Regions from separate parts of the Stutzerimonas chloritidismutans genome, predicted to be linked through region 2. Evidence: riboswitches for the same ligand, from Rfam matches in the RefSeq annotation. Region 2 holds a riboswitch; the other holds the start of a gene.
What was found. Region 2 has a riboswitch for cobalamin ahead of btuB (TonB-dependent vitamin B12 receptor). Riboswitches for the same ligand answer to the same signal wherever they lie in the genome.
Positions count from the first base shown of each region.

Region 1 (8,400 bases), 450 kb from region 2:
GCTGCAGCTTCCGGTCGGCGAACAGCTGGCTGTTTCCACCGATACCCTGGTCGCCGGGGTGCATTTCCCCGATCCCTGCGATCCCTTCCTGCTCGGGCAGCGCGCGCTGGCCGTGGCGGCCAGTGATCTTGCCGCCATGAGCGCCGCGCCCATCGGCTTCACCCTCGCCCTGACCTTGCCTGCTGGCGATCCACTCTGGCTGGCGGAACTTGCCCGTGGCCTGGATTCGATGGCGCTTGATTGCAGCCTGCGTTTGATTGGTGGCGACACCACCCGCGGCCCGCTGAGCCTGACCGTCACCGTGTTCGGCCGGGTGCCGTCCGGGCTGGCGCTGGTTCGGTCCGGCGCGCAGGTCGGCGATCTGCTCTGTGTCGGCGGTGTGCTCGGTGAGGCGGCTGGTGCCCTGCCGCTGGTGCTGCGCCAGGCCGAAGCCGATGCGGACGTCGCCGAACACCTGCTGGCACGCTACTGGTCGCCGCAACCGCAGCTGGCCCTGGGTGAAGCGCTGCGAGGCAAGGCCACGGCGGCGCTGGATATCTCCGACGGTCTGCTGGCCGATTGTGGGCATATCGCCAAGGCTTCGGGCGTGGCCTTGCAGATCGAGCGTGATCGCCTGCCGCTGTCCGAACCTTTGCGGCGCTTCGCCGGCGACGCCGAAGCGCTGCGTTGCGCGCTGGCCGGCGGCGACGACTACCTGCTGGCGTTCACCCTGCCGGCTGCTGAGCTCGTATCACTGCAGGCCGCCGGCTGGCCGGTACAGGTCATCGGCCGGGTGTTGGCAGGGGAGGGTGTGCAGCTGATCGATGCGGCGGGTAATGAAGTCGCTGTGTCCGAACGTGGTTACAACCATTTCAATGCGTAAGTGCTGCGATGCGATCGCTTGCCTCCGATCCGAGAAAGGAACGCTGTTTTGACTGAATCCTCACCAGTCGCGGCCAAGCCGCAAACCCTGGTCTGGTCCGACCCCTGGCACAACCTGGCGTTCGGCTTCGGCTCCGGGCTGATGCCCAAGGCACCGGGAACCTGGGGTTCGCTGGTAGCACTGCCGTTCGTGCCGCTGTGGCAACTGCTGCCAGGCTGGGGTTATCTGCTGATGCTCGGCCTGACCATGCTGTTCGGCGTCTGGCTGTGCGGCAAGGTGGCGCGCGAACTCGGCGTGCACGACCACGAAGGAATCGTCTGGGACGAGTTCGTCGGTATCTGGATCACTTTCTGGCTGGTGCCGGAAGGCTGGTACTGGATGCTGCTCGGCTTCGTGGTGTTCCGTGTGATGGATATCGCCAAACCCTGGCCGATCAGCTGGGTGGATCGGCATATCCATGGCGGGGTGGGGATTATGCTCGACGATATCCTCGCCGGTGTCGCGGCCTGGGCGGTCATGCAGGGGCTGGTGGCGCTGTTGGTTTGATTGTGCGTCCGGTCGCTGCAGGCAGTCGGCCATTGAAGGATGATCGGCGTTCGCCCCGGGCCCGGTTTCGAGGAAGAAATAGCCATGCGTAGCGTCTCCGTTCTGTTCGCCAGCCTGTTGCTCCTGCCCGCGCTGGCGCAGGCCGCACCCATGGTGCAAGTGGTCGGGCTATTTCCGGGCGCTGCGGTGGTCAATGTCGACGGTCAGCGCAAGCTGGTAAGGGTCGGCCAGACCGGCCCTGGCGGCGTCCAGGTGGTGAGCGCCGATGCCAGCGGTGCGGTACTGCGCGTCGACGGCGTTGAGCGTCATTACAACCTGAGTCGCGAATACAGCGGCGCCTACGCGGCGCCAAGCAAGACCCAGCTGAGCGTCGCAAAGGGCACCGGCGGCCATTACTGGATCGCCGGGGCGATCAACGGCCAGTCGATTCAGTTTCTCGTTGATACCGGCGCCACCTCGGTGGCGATCAACGAACATCAGGCCCGTCGCTTGGGCATCGACTACCGCGTCAACGGTCGGCCCATGGTGGTGAGCACCGCCAGCGGTACGGCGAAGGCCTGGCGCGTGCATCTCAACAGCGTCAAGGTCGGGGCGATCGAGGTGCTCGGCGTGGACGCGGTGGTCGTCGAGGGCGGTTCGCCTACCGAAGCGCTGCTCGGCATGAGCTTTCTCGGGCGCGTCAGCTGGCGCGAGGAGCAGGGCGTGCTGGTGCTGGAGTCGAAAACCTCCTGAGCGGCTTCCTGACGGCACGATAGGCGCGGTCGACGACCAAACTCTCCAGCCAGATTCGCGGTTAGTTGGTGTTACAATGTCCGCTTTTCTGCCTCCTGGGATTTCCGCCCGTGTCTGTCGTGTTCGTCGCCGCTTCCCAACTGCCGACGCCGTTCGGTGTGTTCACCATGCATGGTTTTCTCGACCAGGACACTGGCAAGGAACATGTCGCGCTGACGCTCGGCGACGTGGCCGATGGCAAGCCGGTGCTGGGGCGTCTGCACTCCGAGTGCCTGACCGGCGATGCGTTGTTCAGCCTGCGCTGTGACTGCGGCTTCCAGCTCGAAGCGGCACTGCGCGCGATTGCCGACGAGGGCCGCGGCGTGCTGCTCTATCTGCGCCAGGAAGGCCGTGGTATCGGCCTGCTGAACAAGATTCGCGCTTACGAACTGCAGGATGCCGGCGCCGACACCGTCGAAGCCAACGAGCGTCTGGGGTTCGCCCCGGACATGCGCGACTACGGCATCTGCCTGCCGATGCTCGAGCACCTGGGCATCGCCGAGATCAAGCTGATGACCAACAACCCACGCAAGGTCAAGGCGCTGCAGGGCTTCGGCATTCGCGTCGCCGAACGCAAGCCATTGCAGATCGCGCATAACCCGTACAACCGCAACTACCTCGCCACCAAGGCCGGCAAGCTCGGCCACATGCTCGGCGAGATTCACCAAGGCGAAGCCGAGCAGTCGTGACGCGCGCCGCCGCCCTTCGCCAGCTCGCACGTGACGGCTGGCTGCATACGCTGCTGATGGTGCTGCCGGTGCTGGTGCTTGGGCGCACATCGGTGGTGTTTGCCGACTGGGGTCTGCCACTCTTCGCTGCAGGCCTCACCTCGCTGTTCTTCAGCCTGCGGGCCTTCACCCGCTTCAAACATGCGCTGATCGCCACCGAGCAGGCGCTGAACGGGCCGGCGGAGGACGACGCCTGGAACGATCTGCGTCGCGTGCGCCGTCGCGGTCTGCTGATCGCCTCATTACCGGCCTGGTTCGGCGCTGCGGGTGCGCTGTTCGGCATGGAGCCGGTTGCCCGCCTGCTGCTGGTGTTCGGTAGCCTGGTGTTGCTGGTGCTCTACCGCATTCCGCGGCAATTGCATTGATGCGGCGTCTGCTGCTTGCCGCGCTGGTTTCCCTGGCGTCATTGCCTGCGTTGGCTGCCGAGCGAGTAGTGAGCCTGGCGCCATCGCTCAGCGAGATCATGCTCGAACTCGATGCCGCCGACCGGCTGGTTGGCGTCCTGGATGGTGGCGAGCGCCCAGCGGCGCTGCAGTCGGTGCCTTCGGTTGGACGCTATGGCCAGGTGGAGATGGAAACCCTGCTCAGCTTGCGCCCTGATCTCGTGCTGCTCTGGCCGGACAGTGTGCCGCGCAGTCAGCGTGAGCAGTTGCAGCAGTTCGGTATTCCCGTTCTGGTTGTCGAGCAGACCCGTCTCGAAGGGCTGGCCGAGCAGTTCGTTGTAGTGGGTAATGCCGTCGGGCGCGCCGAACAAGGCGAACGACTGGCCGGGCGCTTTCGTGCAGGCCTCGCCGAATTACGCAGCAACTACACGCGCGCTGAGCCGCTGCGGGTGTTCTATCAGATCTGGAATCGCCCGCTGTATACCCTAGGCGGCCAGCAGATCATCAGCGAAGCGATCGAGGTGTGTGGTGGGCAAAACGTTTTCGCCGATCTGACCCTGGCGGCGCCCCAGGTCAGCATCGAAGCCGTGCTCGCCCGCGATCCTGAAGTCATTCTGGCCGGTAGCGGTGCGCAGTTGGATGAGTGGCAGGCCTGGCCGCAGCTCAGTGCCGTGCGCAGCGGTCGACTGCTTGAAGTGCCCGACAAGGGGCTGGAGCGCCCAAGCTTCCAGATGCTGGGGGCGATCAGGAAGCTCTGCGAGGTGATGGCGGCTGCGCCCTGAGCGGGCGCGCCGGTAGACGCTGCTACAGCGAGGGAGTCCAGGTGACGGCGAACAGTGCGGTGCGGCCCGCTTCGCGATAGCCGTAATTCTGCGACGGATCCCACCAGTTAGTTCCGTCTGGGCGGTTGTAGGTCGCCAGCGCGTAGTCGCGGTCGAACAGGTTGTTGACCTTCGCCTCCCAACGCAGCTCCGGATGGCTCTGCCAGCCAGCGCGCAGATCAAAAACGCCATAGCCGGACAGCTCGCGGGTGTTTGCGATCGTGTCGTAACGAGCGCTGGAAACGTGCCAACCGGCGCCAGCCGAAAGCGTGCCGAAAGTGCGATCAAGGTCGATGCTGAGCGTGCGCTTTGCCCGGCGCGCCAGAGTATGGCCGCTGTCCCGATCGCGTGGATCGATGATGCTAACGCCGAGGCTCGCCTGCCAGCCCAGCAGTTCGCGCGCCGCACTGGCTTCGAAACCGTTGATCCGTGCCTGGCTGACGTTCCCCATCCGGTTTTCGCCCCAGGCGATCATGTCTTCGACATCGGTACGATAAAGCGCGGCTTCCAGCTGGGTCTCGTCGAATTCGGCGCGCCATTGCAACTCATAGGTCTTCGAGGTCTCCGGCTTGAGGTCCGGATTCGGTCCCCACAACGGCGGCCCGTAAAGATCGGAGAATGTTGGAGCGCGGAAGCCTTCGCCATAGCTCAGAATCCAGCGCTGCGACTCACTCACTGGCAGGCTGACAGCGGCATTCCAGCTGTTGTGGCTGCCGAACTGCTGGTTGTCATCGTGGCGTAGCCCGAGCTCGGTGCCAAAGCGCTCGCCTTGAAAGCTGTGCTGGGCAAAGAAAGCCGAATTGTCGCGGCTGTCTTCCTGAAAAATCGTCGCGGAGTCGAGTTGGTCTTCATACCAGTCGCCGCCGACGCTCAGTTGGTGGCGCTCGCTCAATTGCAGCCGATTTATCCAGGCCGCCGAATGACGCGTGGTTTCCAACAGGGTGTTGTTCCAAGCGCTGCCGGCGCCGACGGCGTGATTACGATCGAAGCTGCGACCCAGTTCCAGACGGCTATTCCACATGTCGGTCAACTGACCGTCCAGGTAGCCGCTGTAACTGCTGACCCGAAACTCGTCCTGCGGCGTTCCGGGTTCGAAATCATTGGCGTCGTCATACTCGTTCTTGCCGCGCTGGTCGTTGAGACTCAAGCCGGCTTTCCAGTTTGCATCGAACTGGTGATCCAGCTTCAGGTGCAGCGCCTTGTTGCGCTGGCCATCGTTGTCCTGATCGGCGCCGCGGTTGTCGCGAGTGATATCGAAGCCGTCGCGCTCGTCGAGGCTGGCGCCGAGGTGGACGCGAGTCTGCTCCGTTCCGGCTGCGAGGCTCAGGCTGCGCTGGAAGGTCTGGTCGCTGCCGGCGGCCAAGCGGACTTCCGGGTTTATTCCGGTTTTGCCGCCACGGGTAAAGATCTGGATGACGCCACCAATGGCATCCGCGCCGTAAAGCGAGGAGCGCGGGCCACGGATCACTTCGACACGCTCGATGTTGTCAATGGCCAGGTAGTCGAGGCGGGCGAAACCGCTGGTGGCCGAGGCAATGCGTTGGCCATCGACCAGCACCAGCGTTTGTGCAGTACCGGTGCCGCGCAGCGATAGCGACGCCACACCGCCAGGGCTGCTCACCTGTACGCCTGGCACACGCCGCAGCAGCTCGGGCACGCTGCGGGCTTGTAGCCGTTCGATATCCGCGCGAGTGAATACGGTATTGGCTGCCGTCGCCTGGGCGCGCGGTTCAGCCTGGCGGGCGGAGGTAATGAGCATGCTTGGCAGCTCCTGCTCAGCAGCAAACACCTGCACGCCAGGCAGCAGCGCCACGGCCAGGGCAAGTCGGGACAGTTTCATTCTTGGAATTCCTCAAAAGATCGCAGACTTTTGAGGAGGGCAGGAACAAGCGCGGGGGATGACGGGCAGCAGCGCTTGACGGTGCTGCCCTCCGCAACACCAGTCGAATCCGTCAGGCCGGTCTCCGGGCTTTCGACACGCATCACGCTCACCTTCCCATGTCGGAACACAGTGGCTGTGGAGCGGACGGCGATCCCTGAGCATCGCGGTCGATTACCGTTGCGGGGGCAGCGCCGGCCTTGCTCATCGAGCGCACCGGCTTCCCGTTTAATGCGGACCTTGCGGTCGTGCACACCTGGGCGGATAAGAAAACGCGCGAACCTTACGGCCGGTGCTGGGGAAACACAAGCGGACGAATGGCCGCAAGGACAGTGGTTTCCAAGCAAAGCCGCGTCCCAGGGCCGCTCGAGCGTTGCTCGAAAAACATCCAGCCGCGACGGTGCGCAATGTTCAGCGATCGGCGCTGACTTGCGGGCGCCTACATTGGGCTCGAAGCCACCGAGGTCGTGCCGGCGGTCGCCAAGCGACGGCGGCATGTCCGCGCGACAGCGCTGAGCTTTATGAAAGCCCGCCGACAATCTGTAGATCACTCTGCCCATTGCCCTGCCGGCGCACCTGGATCTGCACTGGAATGCGCTCGTGCATTTCCGCCACATGGGAGATCACCGCCACCTTGCGGCCCTGGGCCTGCAGCGAATCCAGCGCGTCCATGGCGATCTGCAGCGACTCGGGGTCGAGGCTGCCGAAGCCTTCGTCGATAAACAGCGACTCGATCCTGAGCTTGCTCGAGGCCATCGAGGCCAGGCCCAGCGCCAGGGCCAGCGAAACGAGGAAGGTCTCGCCGCCGGACAGCGAATGCACCGAGCGCAGCTCGTCGCCCATCTCGGTATCCATGACCAGTAGGCCCAGCGGGCTGCCGCCGCGCTTGAGCCGATAGCGCCGGGCCAGTTGGCGCAGCTGCACATTGGCATGCTGCACCAACAGGTCGAGGTTGTAGGCCTGGGCGATCTTGCGGAAGGCGCCGCCGTCGCTGGAGCCGATCAAGGCGGCGATGCGCCCCCAGCGCTGATGCTCGGCCCGTGCGGCGTCGATCTGTGCGAGCAACGCCTGGCTCTGGCTGCGGCGCTTGTCGTCGTCGATCAGCTGGGCGCGGGTTTCCGCGCAGCGCTGGTCGGCCTGCTCGCATTGCTGCAGTTGCTCGGCATGGCGCTGCTGCAGCCGTTCGATGTCCGGCGTTTCGGCCTGCTGCAGTTTGTGCGTGTTCAGGCGACTGAGGCAGCCGTCCAGACGCTCGCGACAGCGGGTCAGGGTTTCGGCGTTCTGTTGCAGGCGCTGGCGCGCCTCGGCAATCAGCTGGTCATCCATGTGCAGCAGCTGGGCGAGGGTGGCGTCGTCCAGCTGCGGGTGGCTGGTGCGCCAGGTGGCCAGTTCCGCATTCAGCGCGTCGCGTTCCTGTTCCAGTTCGGCTTGGCGCTGGCGACAGTTCTGCTGCTCGCTGTGCAGCCGCGTCAGGCCAAGCTTGCTCTCGTTGAGCTGCCGATCAATCTCGGCCTGGGTTTGCCGCGCAGCCTGGATGGTCGCGTCCAGCTGCCGTTGCCAGGCGCTGGCGCTGGTCTGTTCGCCAAGGCTGGTACGCAGCGCCTGCTGGCAGGCCAGCAGCAGTTTCTCGCGCTCGGTCAGTCGTGCGCTGCAGCTTTCCTGTTTCTCCTGGCGATGGCGTTGTTGCAACTGCTCGTCGCTGCGGCGCTGCTCGCACTGGCGCAGCTCATCGGCCAGCTCGGTCTGCGCCTGCAGTTGCTGCAGCCGCGTGGCGATGCTGGTGTCCAGCTGCATAAAGGTCTGCGCCGGATTTTCGCGCCAACGCTGCAGTTGTTCGGTGGGCAGCAGTTCGGCGAAGGTTTGCAGTTCCTCGTCGAGCTGCTGGTGATCGCGGGCGAGCGCATCGCGTTGGCGGGCGAGTTGCTGGGTCGCCTCGACGCAGGCCTCGCGCGCGGCCTGCCAGGCCTGCTGCAGGGTTTCGCTGCGCTGTTGCAGCGCGAGCAGTTGCTGCTGACGCTGGCTGGTGTTGGCGATCTGGTCTTTGAGTGTCGTCAGCTGCGCTGCCAGCCATTGCGAACGCTCGGCTTCCGGCTGCTCAAGCAATCGCGAGTGTGCGGGCAGGGCTAGCAGGCGCGGTGCCAGGGCCTGCAGCTGCACCTCGACTTCGCCCTGGCGTTGTTGCGTCTGGCGCAACTGCGTGCTGAGCGCGACATGGCGATCGCGCAGTTCCTGCAGACGCTGGTCCTGTTCCTGCAGCGACTGGCGCGCGCGCTCGGCCTCGCTGTCGTCGTGCTGATCTAGGCTGGCGACCAGCGCGTCGGTCTGCTGCCAGGGATGCTCGTCGCTGCCGCAGACCGGGCAGGGCTCGCCGGGGACGAGCGCCGCACGCAGCGCTTCGACATTCTCGCTG
Region 1 covers NZ_CP086067.1:3,631,220-3,639,619, reverse strand. Annotated here, with positions in the region: gene thiL (thiamine-phosphate kinase) at 1-862, shown strand, start outside; gene LLJ08_RS16985 (phosphatidylglycerophosphatase A family protein) at 911-1,408, shown strand; gene LLJ08_RS16980 (retropepsin-like aspartic protease family protein) at 1,493-2,140, shown strand; gene ribA (GTP cyclohydrolase II) at 2,251-2,868, shown strand; gene LLJ08_RS16970 (hypothetical protein) at 2,865-3,272, shown strand; gene LLJ08_RS16965 (cobalamin-binding protein) at 3,272-4,072, shown strand; gene LLJ08_RS16960 (TonB-dependent receptor domain-containing protein) at 4,095-5,951, opposite strand; cobalamin riboswitch at 6,050-6,266, opposite strand; gene LLJ08_RS16955 (SbcC/MukB-like Walker B domain-containing protein) at 6,510-8,400, opposite strand, start outside.
Region 1: linked by a shared signal. The riboswitch ahead of LLJ08_RS16960 (TonB-dependent receptor domain-containing protein) and the one ahead of btuB (TonB-dependent vitamin B12 receptor) in region 2 are both predicted to bind cobalamin.

Region 2 (8,400 bases):
CGCTGATCCTCTGCTACACGCTGTGGAGCTACGTGCGCATGTGGGGCCGGCTCACCCAGAAAACCATCGAAGCCAACCCCCACGGGCTGTACTGACCGCGCGGGCGGGCCGCCGTGCCCGCCCGCCAAGGAGAGACGACTATGTGGTACTTCACCTGGATTCTCGGCGTGCTGCTGGCCAGCAGCTTCGGCATCATCAATGCGCTGTGGCTGGAAGCCACTCAGGACCTGGACGCCGAGCCGTGAGCAGTCGCGCGCAGGGGCACTGCTACGGCGCGTTCGGTCGCGTACTTTCTCTAGTGCTGGCCGCGCCGCTGGCGCTGGTCCTGCTGATCCATCCGGCGGCGATGCTGGACGGGCAGGGAGGCTACAGTCACCCGCAGCTGATGCTGGTGATGTGGGGTATTTCCGCCGGCTTCGTGCATGGCGTCGGCTTCGTGCCGCAATGGTGGGGCTGGCGCTGGCTGCTCGGCCCGCTGCCGGCCTGGCTGTTGTGTGCTTTGGGCTACGCGGTGCTGTTCCAGGCCCAGCTGGGCTGAGCGGGGGCGAATGCCTTTGCAGTCAGGCGCGGCGATTCGTAGGCTGATGGCCGTGGTCGCGACGCGGCCATCGGTTCCCCGCTCGATCGGGGGAGTGCCACCGAAACGGGTTCGCGACATTCATGGATATCGACAAGGCCGCCCAGGCGCTGAGCGGCGCCGAACGCATTCTGATCATCACCGGGGCCGGGCTGTCGGCCGACTCCGGGTTGCCCACCTACCGTGGCCTCGGCGGCCTCTATAACGGCGAAACCGAAGACGGCCTGCCGATCGAGGTGGCGCTATCCGGGCCGACGCTGCGGCGTGATCCGGCCTTGTGCTGGAAGTACCTGGCCGAAATCGGGCGGGCCTGCCTGCAAGCCGAGCCCAATGCCGGCCACTTCGCCATCGCCGAGCTGCAGCGGCGCAAACGCAGGGCCTGGGTGCTCACGCAGAACATCGATGGCTTCCACCGCCGAGCCGGCAGTCCGCCCGATCGCTTGATCGAGATTCACGGTCAGCTGTCGCCGCTGTCGTGCATGGGCTGCGGCAAGGTCGACGAACGTCCACTGCCTTCGCTGCTGGATCAGCCAATGCCGCCGCGCTGCCTGACCTGCGACGGGGTGTTGCGTCCTGCCGTGGTGCTGTTCGAGGAGATGCTGCCGGACTCCGCCCTGACTGCATTGCAGCAACAGGTGCAGCTCGGCTTCGACGCCGTGCTGGTGGTTGGAACCACGGCGAGCTTCGGCTACATCCTCGAGCCGGTATGGCGGGTGCGTCAGGCCGGCGGCTCGGTCGTCGAGGTGAACCTGCAAGCCACCGAAATCAGTCCGCTGGCGGACGTACTTCTGCAAGGAAGGGCCGCAGACGTTTTGTCGCAGCTGGTTCGTCACATTTCGTCCGATTGAATTTGATCATCGAAGCGATAGAGGGCATAGTCGCCGGCACTTTGAAATCACCGACACGGCTGTGCCCATGCGCCAACGCTTCGCACCCCTCGTGCCTCTCGCACTCATCGCCCTGCTGACCGCCTGCGCCGGCCAGCCTGTACAGACCGAGCAGCAAGCCGACGCGCCTCGTCTGTCGCAACACCATCCCTTGGCCGGATTCGACTTCGACGCGCTCGAAAAGAGCGAAGAGCAGTCGCTGGCAGAGCTTACCGATGAGCACGACTACCAGCTGCCGCAGCTGGCCGACAGCATTCTCGAGCGCGGCTTCACCCTAGTCGGTACCCCGTATCGCTACGGTGGCAGCTCGGTGAAGAGCGGTTTCGACTGCAGCGGCTTCGTCGGCTTCCTGTTCCGCAAGGAGGCAGGTCTCGAGCTGCCGCGCTCCACTCGCGAGCTGATCAACCTCGACGCACCGGTGGTCAAGCGCAACGAGCTGGAACCCGGTGACGTGGTGTTCTTCAACAACCGTGGCCGTGGCCGGGTCAGCCATGCCGGCATCTACATCGGCGATGACCAGTTCATCCACGCCTCCAGCAGCCGCAGCGGTGGCGTGCGCGTCGACAGCCTGGATGACCGTTACTGGCGCGCCAGCTACATGGAAGCAAAACGCGTGCTGGCCCTGGCGTCCGATCTGGCTTCGCACACGTCCCAGCACTGATCCCGCGACCTGCGGGGGTTGCGTCTTCCCGCACATGCCGGCAGAGTGATGGCTCATTTGCCTGGACCGCTCTGCCATGCACTATCCGGCTCGTCTCACGCTCGTTGTTCTGACTGTGCTGCTGACCGCCTGTGCCGGAAAGGCACCCACGCCGCCGGTCGTGCAGACACCCAGGGTCCACCAACAGCCCGTGCCTGGCGCCGCTGAAGACGTGCTGTTCAGTGCGATTGGTCTGGTCGGCACGCCTTATCGCTGGGGCGGCAACACGCCGGATAGCGGTTTCGACTGCAGTGGCCTGATCGGCTACGTCTACCACGGCGCAGCCGGCATCCAGCTCCCTCGCACCACTCAGGCCATGAGCAATCTGCGCGGCCCCTCCGTACGGCGCGACGCATTGCAGCCCGGCGATCTGGTGTTCTTCGCTACCAGCGGTGGGCGCCGGGTCAGCCACGCGGGCATCTACGTTGGCGAAGACCGCTTCGTTCACGCGCCATCTTCTGGCGGCACGGTACGCCTGGACAGTCTTACCGCCGGCTACTGGAATAAGAGTTATCTGGGCGCCAAGCGCGTGCTCGACCAGGAGCAACTGGCCCGCAACCCCTGAGCGTCATCCGCATAGAACCCCCGTCGTAGACGCCCTGTCTTTAGTCGTACTCACATGCTGAAACACTCCCCGTTTGACATGCGGTGATTTCGCTCGCCTGGCGCTTTGGCTACCATGCGCATCCCCAATTCCTCCCCGTGCGTCGTTCCGTCGCGCACAGCCCCTTTTTCCCCACTTCCATTAGGTGAGATATGCCTGAATTGCTGACGTACGTGCTGATTGCACTGGCGGTCGCGGCGCTGCTTGGTGTCGTACTCGAAGAAATTACTCACGTGAACAAGGCCAAGGTGACGCTGTTCTTCGGCACCCTGGCCTGGCTGCTCTTGTTCATCTTCACACCGGTGGGCGAGGCGCGGGAAACCGTGCTGGAAAGCCTCAACGAGAACATCGCCGAGATCGCCGGATTGTGGATCTTCCTGGTGGCGGCCATGACCTTCGTTGCCTATCTGAACAAGAAGGGCATGATCGAGAACCTGATCTATCTGGTGTTGCCCACGCGGATCAGTGAGCGCGCGCTGCTGTTCCTCACAGCGACCTTCTGCTTCGTGTTCTCGTCGCTCGCCGACAACATCACCGCGACGCTGGTCTCCATCACCCTGATTCTCTCGCTGCAGCTGGATCGGGCGAAGACCATCAAGTTCGCTACCTTGGTGGTTTTCTCCGTCAACTCCGGTGGCGTCGCGCTGATTACCGGCGACGTCACCACGCTGATGATCTTCCTCGCTGGCAAGGTGGCGATCCTCCAGCTGCTGGCACTGGCCGTGCCGGCATTCGTCGCGGTGATGGTGCTGGCCGCCATGCTGTCGATCGGTATGAAGGGCGAGGTGGTGGTGCAGGGCCAGCGCAACGATGTGCGCGGTGTCGACGTGGCGATTGCACTGATCTTCCTGTGCACCATCCTCAGCACCATTGTCGGCAACTTCCTGTTCCAGATCCCGCCGGTGCTGACCTTCCTCGCCGGCCTCTCGGTGATGTTCCTGGTTGCGCGCTTCTTCAGCGACGACAACGACTCCGATCCGATTCTCGAATACGTGCGCCAGGTGGAGTTCGAGACGCTGTTCTTCTTCCTCGGCATCCTCCTGCTCGTCGGCATGCTCAAGGAGATTCGCGTGCTCGACGGGCTGGTGCACATCTATGACCAGGTGCCGGCAGTGATGGCCAACTACCTGATGGGCGTAATGTCGGCGGCCATCGACAACGTGCCGCTGACCGCAGCGCTGCTGAAATCAGGCCTGGAAATGGGTGTCGCCGAATGGATGGTGCTGACCTATGCGGTCGGTGTTGGCGGCTCGCTGCTGGTGATCGGTTCGGCGTCGGGCATCGTCGCCATGAGCAAGGTGCCGGGGCTGACCTTCGGCAGCTACCTGCGCTACATGCTCTACCTGTTCATCGCCTTCAACATCGGCTTCGCCGGTGTCTATCTGGTCGGCCTGTCGGTGGGCTGACCGCGGTTCGCGTGCTAGCGCGGGTCACCAGCTCAGGTTGAAGTGCGAACCCAGCACGAAGCGACCGTCGAGCAGGTCCCAGCGCTCGACGCAGACCTTCTTCTGTTCGCCGGGATGCAGCTTCAGCCGGTTGAAGGAGTTTGGCGAGGTGCCACGCAGGCGGGTCGAGAGCGTGGTGCCGGCCTGCACCATCCAGATCTCCCGCGCGAGGCCGCTGTACTGCTTGGACAACGGCAGCACGTAGGGCAGATGGATGTGCCCGCCCATGACCAGGTCCAGCCCGTGCTCGGCCCAGCGCTGCAGCGCGAATTCGGCGCCGTGCTGCAGGTTGCTCAGATCGCTCGGCACCATCGCGCCGAATGGCTGGTGGGCCACCACGATGCGAATCTTGTGCGGGTTGCCATCGGCCAGCCGCTGCGCCACCCGCTCCACTTGTCGCCCCGTCACCACGCCGTCCTTGTGCCGGCGCGGATGGGTGGTATTGAGCCCGATCACCAGCATGTCGTCGTTCTCGAATACCGGCTCCAGCTCATCGCCGAAGTGTCGCCGGTAGTTGCTGTACGGCGTGAACAGGCGGGCGAAGAGGTTGTACAGCGGGATGTCGTGATTGCCCGGAATCACCAGCGTCTCGCCGACGCCATCGGCCTGCACGCGGCGCACGAAGGCGGCGGCACTGGCGAACTGCCCGCGACGGGCACGCTGGGTGATGTCGCCGGAGAACACCAGCAGGTCGGCCCGGTGTTCGCGTACATGGTCCTCCAGGGCCTGGACCACGGAAGGTTGTTCGGTACCGAAATGGGTGTCTGAAATCTGCACGATGCTGGTCATGGGCGTCGGATATGGGTCCTGGCTGATTGCTGGCATTGTTGCATTCGAAGCCTTTTGGCGTCCGCCGTTCCGAGCGCCGAGATGCAAGCGGAAATTGCAGGGCGCTGCGACAACCCCGTGGTTGCGTCAAGCCCGGCCTTGGACTAACCTCCGCGTCGCCTCAGGTGCCCCCTCTTCAGCGAGGGGGTGAAACAGGGAAGCCGGTCCATTCTCACGAAGATTCCGGCGCTGCCCCCGCAACGGTAGGCGAGTCGAGAAACCCTAATAGCCACTGTGCTCAACGCATGGGAAGGCGCGGTTTCGGGACGCCGCAAGGCGTACGCTCGCAAGCCCGGAGACCGGCCTGTCGCATTTCACTGACAGTGCGGCGGGCGCTGGGCGGGTGCATATCCCTCGCGGTATTCACTTCCTTTTGCGGTTCCTCCGTCTGTCTTCGTCGACTTTCAGTCGTGCGGGTGGGCACGACGGAGACCTGTACCTTGACTTGCAAGCCCCGTTTCAAGCCAGCGGCCTATGTGCTGCTCGGCAGTTTTCCCCTTTCCATTGGCCAGCTGGCCGCAGCCCCGCTGGATCTCCAGCAACAGGTGGTGACCGCCACCCGCACCGCGCAGACGGCTCAGCAGAGCCTGGCCGCGGTGACCGTGATAGACCGCGAGCGGATCGAACGCAGCCAGGCGAGTTCGCTGCCCGAGCTGCTCAAGCAGGTGCCTGGCGTATCGCTGGCCAACAACGGCGGGCCCGGCAAGTCCACCTCGCTGTTCATGCGCGGCACCGAATCCGATCACGTGCTGGTGATGATCGATGGCATCAAGATCGGCTCGGTCTCGGGCGGCGGCGCGGCCCTGCAGGATCTGCCGCTGGAGCTGATCGAGCGCATCGAGGTGGTCCGCGGTCCACGCTCCAGCCTGTACGGCTCGGAGGCCATCGGCGGGGTGATCCAGATATTCACCCGCAAGGGCCAGGGGCAGGGCGTCAAGCCGTTCTTCTCGGCCGGCTACGGCACCCATGACACCTACACGGGCAGCGCCGGCGTTTCCGGTGGTGACGGTCGTGGCTGGTACAGCCTGGGCGTCAGTGGCTCGGACACCGACGGCATCAACGTCAAGTCGGCGGACACCAGCGGCTACGAACGTGATGCCGATGGCTATCGCAACCTGTCCGCGACGCTGAGCGCCGGCTACCGCTTCGACAACGGCCTGGAGCTGGACGCCAACCTGCTGCAGGCCAAATCCCATAACGACTACGACAGCGTAAACCGCTCCCGCACGTCCGGTTTCGGCGCCAATGCCGATGGCGAGTCGAGGGTCTTCGGCACCCGTGCGCGCTTCAGTCCGCTGGAACCCTGGCTGGTGACGCTGCAGGCCGGGCGCAGCGAAGACAAATCCGATGCCTATCAGGACGGACAGTTCTATTCACGCTTCGACAGCCGTCGCGACACGTTCAGCTGGCAGAACGATATCGAGCTGGCCGCGGGGCATACGCTGATCCTGGGTGCCGACCACCAGCGCGATGAGGTCAACGGCACCACGGTGTATGCCGAGGATTCCCGGGACAACGACGGCTATTTCGCTCAGTACCTGGGCGAGGTCGGCCGCCATGACTGGCAGCTGTCGCTGCGACGTGATGATAACGAGCAGTTCGGCCAGCACGACACCGGCAACATCGGCTACGGCTATGCGCTGACCGACTGGTTGCGCGGCACCATCAGCTATGGCACGGCATTCAAGGCGCCGACCTTCAACGAGCTGTATTTCCCCGACTACGGCAATCCCGAGCTGGACGCGGAAACCTCCGAGAGCCTCGAAGTCGGCCTTGCCGGGCAGCATGGCTGGGGCCACTGGGCGGTGAATGCCTATCGCACCGTGGTCGATGACCTCATCGCCTATGACGCCAGCATTTCCGCGCCGGCCAACGTGCAGGAAGCGCGTATCCGCGGGGTCGAGCTGGTGCTCGGCAGCCAATTGTTCGGTTGGGACTGGAACGCCAACTACAGCCTGCTGGAGCCGGAGAACCGCTCCGCCGGGGCCAACCGCGGCAACGAGCTGGCGCGCCGGGCCAAGCAGCTATTCAACCTTGACCTCGACCGCCGGCTCGGTGCCTTCAGCGTTGGCGCCAGCCTGCACGCCGAGGGGCAGCGTTACGACGACCTGGCCAACACCCGCGAGCTGTCCGGCTACGCCACCCTCGACCTGCGTGGCGAATACCGCATCACCCCGGAGTGGCGCCTGCAGGCGCGCGTCGCCAACCTGCTGGACGCCGACTACGAAACCGCCGAGGGCTACAACCAGCCCGGCCAGGCCGCTTACCTGACCGTGCGCTACCAGGCGCTGTAAGACCGCGACGCGGGCATGTCGCCCGCGCCCACCAGAGGAGATTGCAATGATCAAGCTTGCCCCGAGATACCAGCTGCTGGTCGGCCTCGCGCTTGCCGCGCTGCTGGCCATGACCCGCGGACAGCACTTCGCCAGCGTGAACCTGCCCAGCGCGTCCTGGGCGGTGTTCTTCCTCGCCGGCGTGCTGGTGCGGCCGAAGTGGGTGTTTCCGGCACTGTTTCTCGAGGCTTCGCTGCTGGATTTCGCCGCCATCCAGTGGGCCGGTGTCAGCGACTGGTGCATGTCGCCGGCGTACTGGATGCTCGTGCCGGCATACGGTTCGCTGTGGCTGGGCGGTCGACTCTATGCACGTCTGCATCGTGACCATTTCAGCAGCCTGGCGACCCTGGCGCTGTGCGTGATGGCGAGCGCCTTCGTTTGCTACCTGTTCTCCGGCGGCGGCTTCCTCTATTTCTCCGGGCGCTATCCCGAGCCGACCCTGGCGCTGCTGGCCGAGCGCATCGCCACCTATTACCCGCGTTACCTGTCGACCCTGGCGCTGTATGTCGGCGTCGCCGCGCTGCTGTTCGTCGGCCTACGTGCCTGGGCCGGGCAGCGTGACGAGGCCCGCGCATGAGTGAGTCCAGCGAACGCGACGATCGCCACAAGGCGCGCATGCAGCGCAAGAAGGCGCTGATCGACGAGAAGATTGCCGAGGCGCAGGACGAGTACGGCCTGCTGCTGGTGCACACCGGTAATGGCAAGGGCAAGAGCAGTTCGGCTTTCGGCATGGTGGCGCGTGCGCTCGGCCATGGCATCAAGGTCGGCGTGGTGCAATTCATCAAGGGCGCGGCCAGCACCGGCGAGGAGGCATTCTTCCGGCGCTTCCCGGACGAGGTCCGCTACCACGTGATGGGTGAGGGCTTCACCTGGGAAACCCAGGATCGCCAGCGTGACATCGCCAAGGCCCGCGAAGCCTGGGCGGTCGCAGCCGAGCTGCTGGCCGATCCCGAGATCGGCCTGGTGGTGCTCGACGAACTGAACATCGCCCTGAAGTACGGCTACCTGGAGCTGGCGCCGGTGCTC
Region 2 covers NZ_CP086067.1:3,180,129-3,188,528, reverse strand. Annotated here, with positions in the region: gene cydB (cytochrome d ubiquinol oxidase subunit II) at 1-95, shown strand, start outside; gene cydX (cytochrome bd-I oxidase subunit CydX) at 141-245, shown strand; gene LLJ08_RS14760 (cyd operon YbgE family protein) at 242-538, shown strand; gene LLJ08_RS14755 (NAD-dependent deacylase) at 661-1,425, shown strand; gene LLJ08_RS14750 (C40 family peptidase) at 1,493-2,125, shown strand; gene LLJ08_RS14745 (C40 family peptidase) at 2,202-2,729, shown strand; gene nhaD (sodium:proton antiporter NhaD) at 2,921-4,174, shown strand; gene LLJ08_RS14735 (metallophosphoesterase family protein) at 4,199-5,002, opposite strand; cobalamin riboswitch at 5,148-5,363, shown strand; gene btuB (TonB-dependent vitamin B12 receptor) at 5,482-7,335, shown strand; gene LLJ08_RS14725 (hypothetical protein) at 7,382-7,951, shown strand; gene cobO (cob(I)yrinic acid a,c-diamide adenosyltransferase) at 7,948-8,400, shown strand, end outside.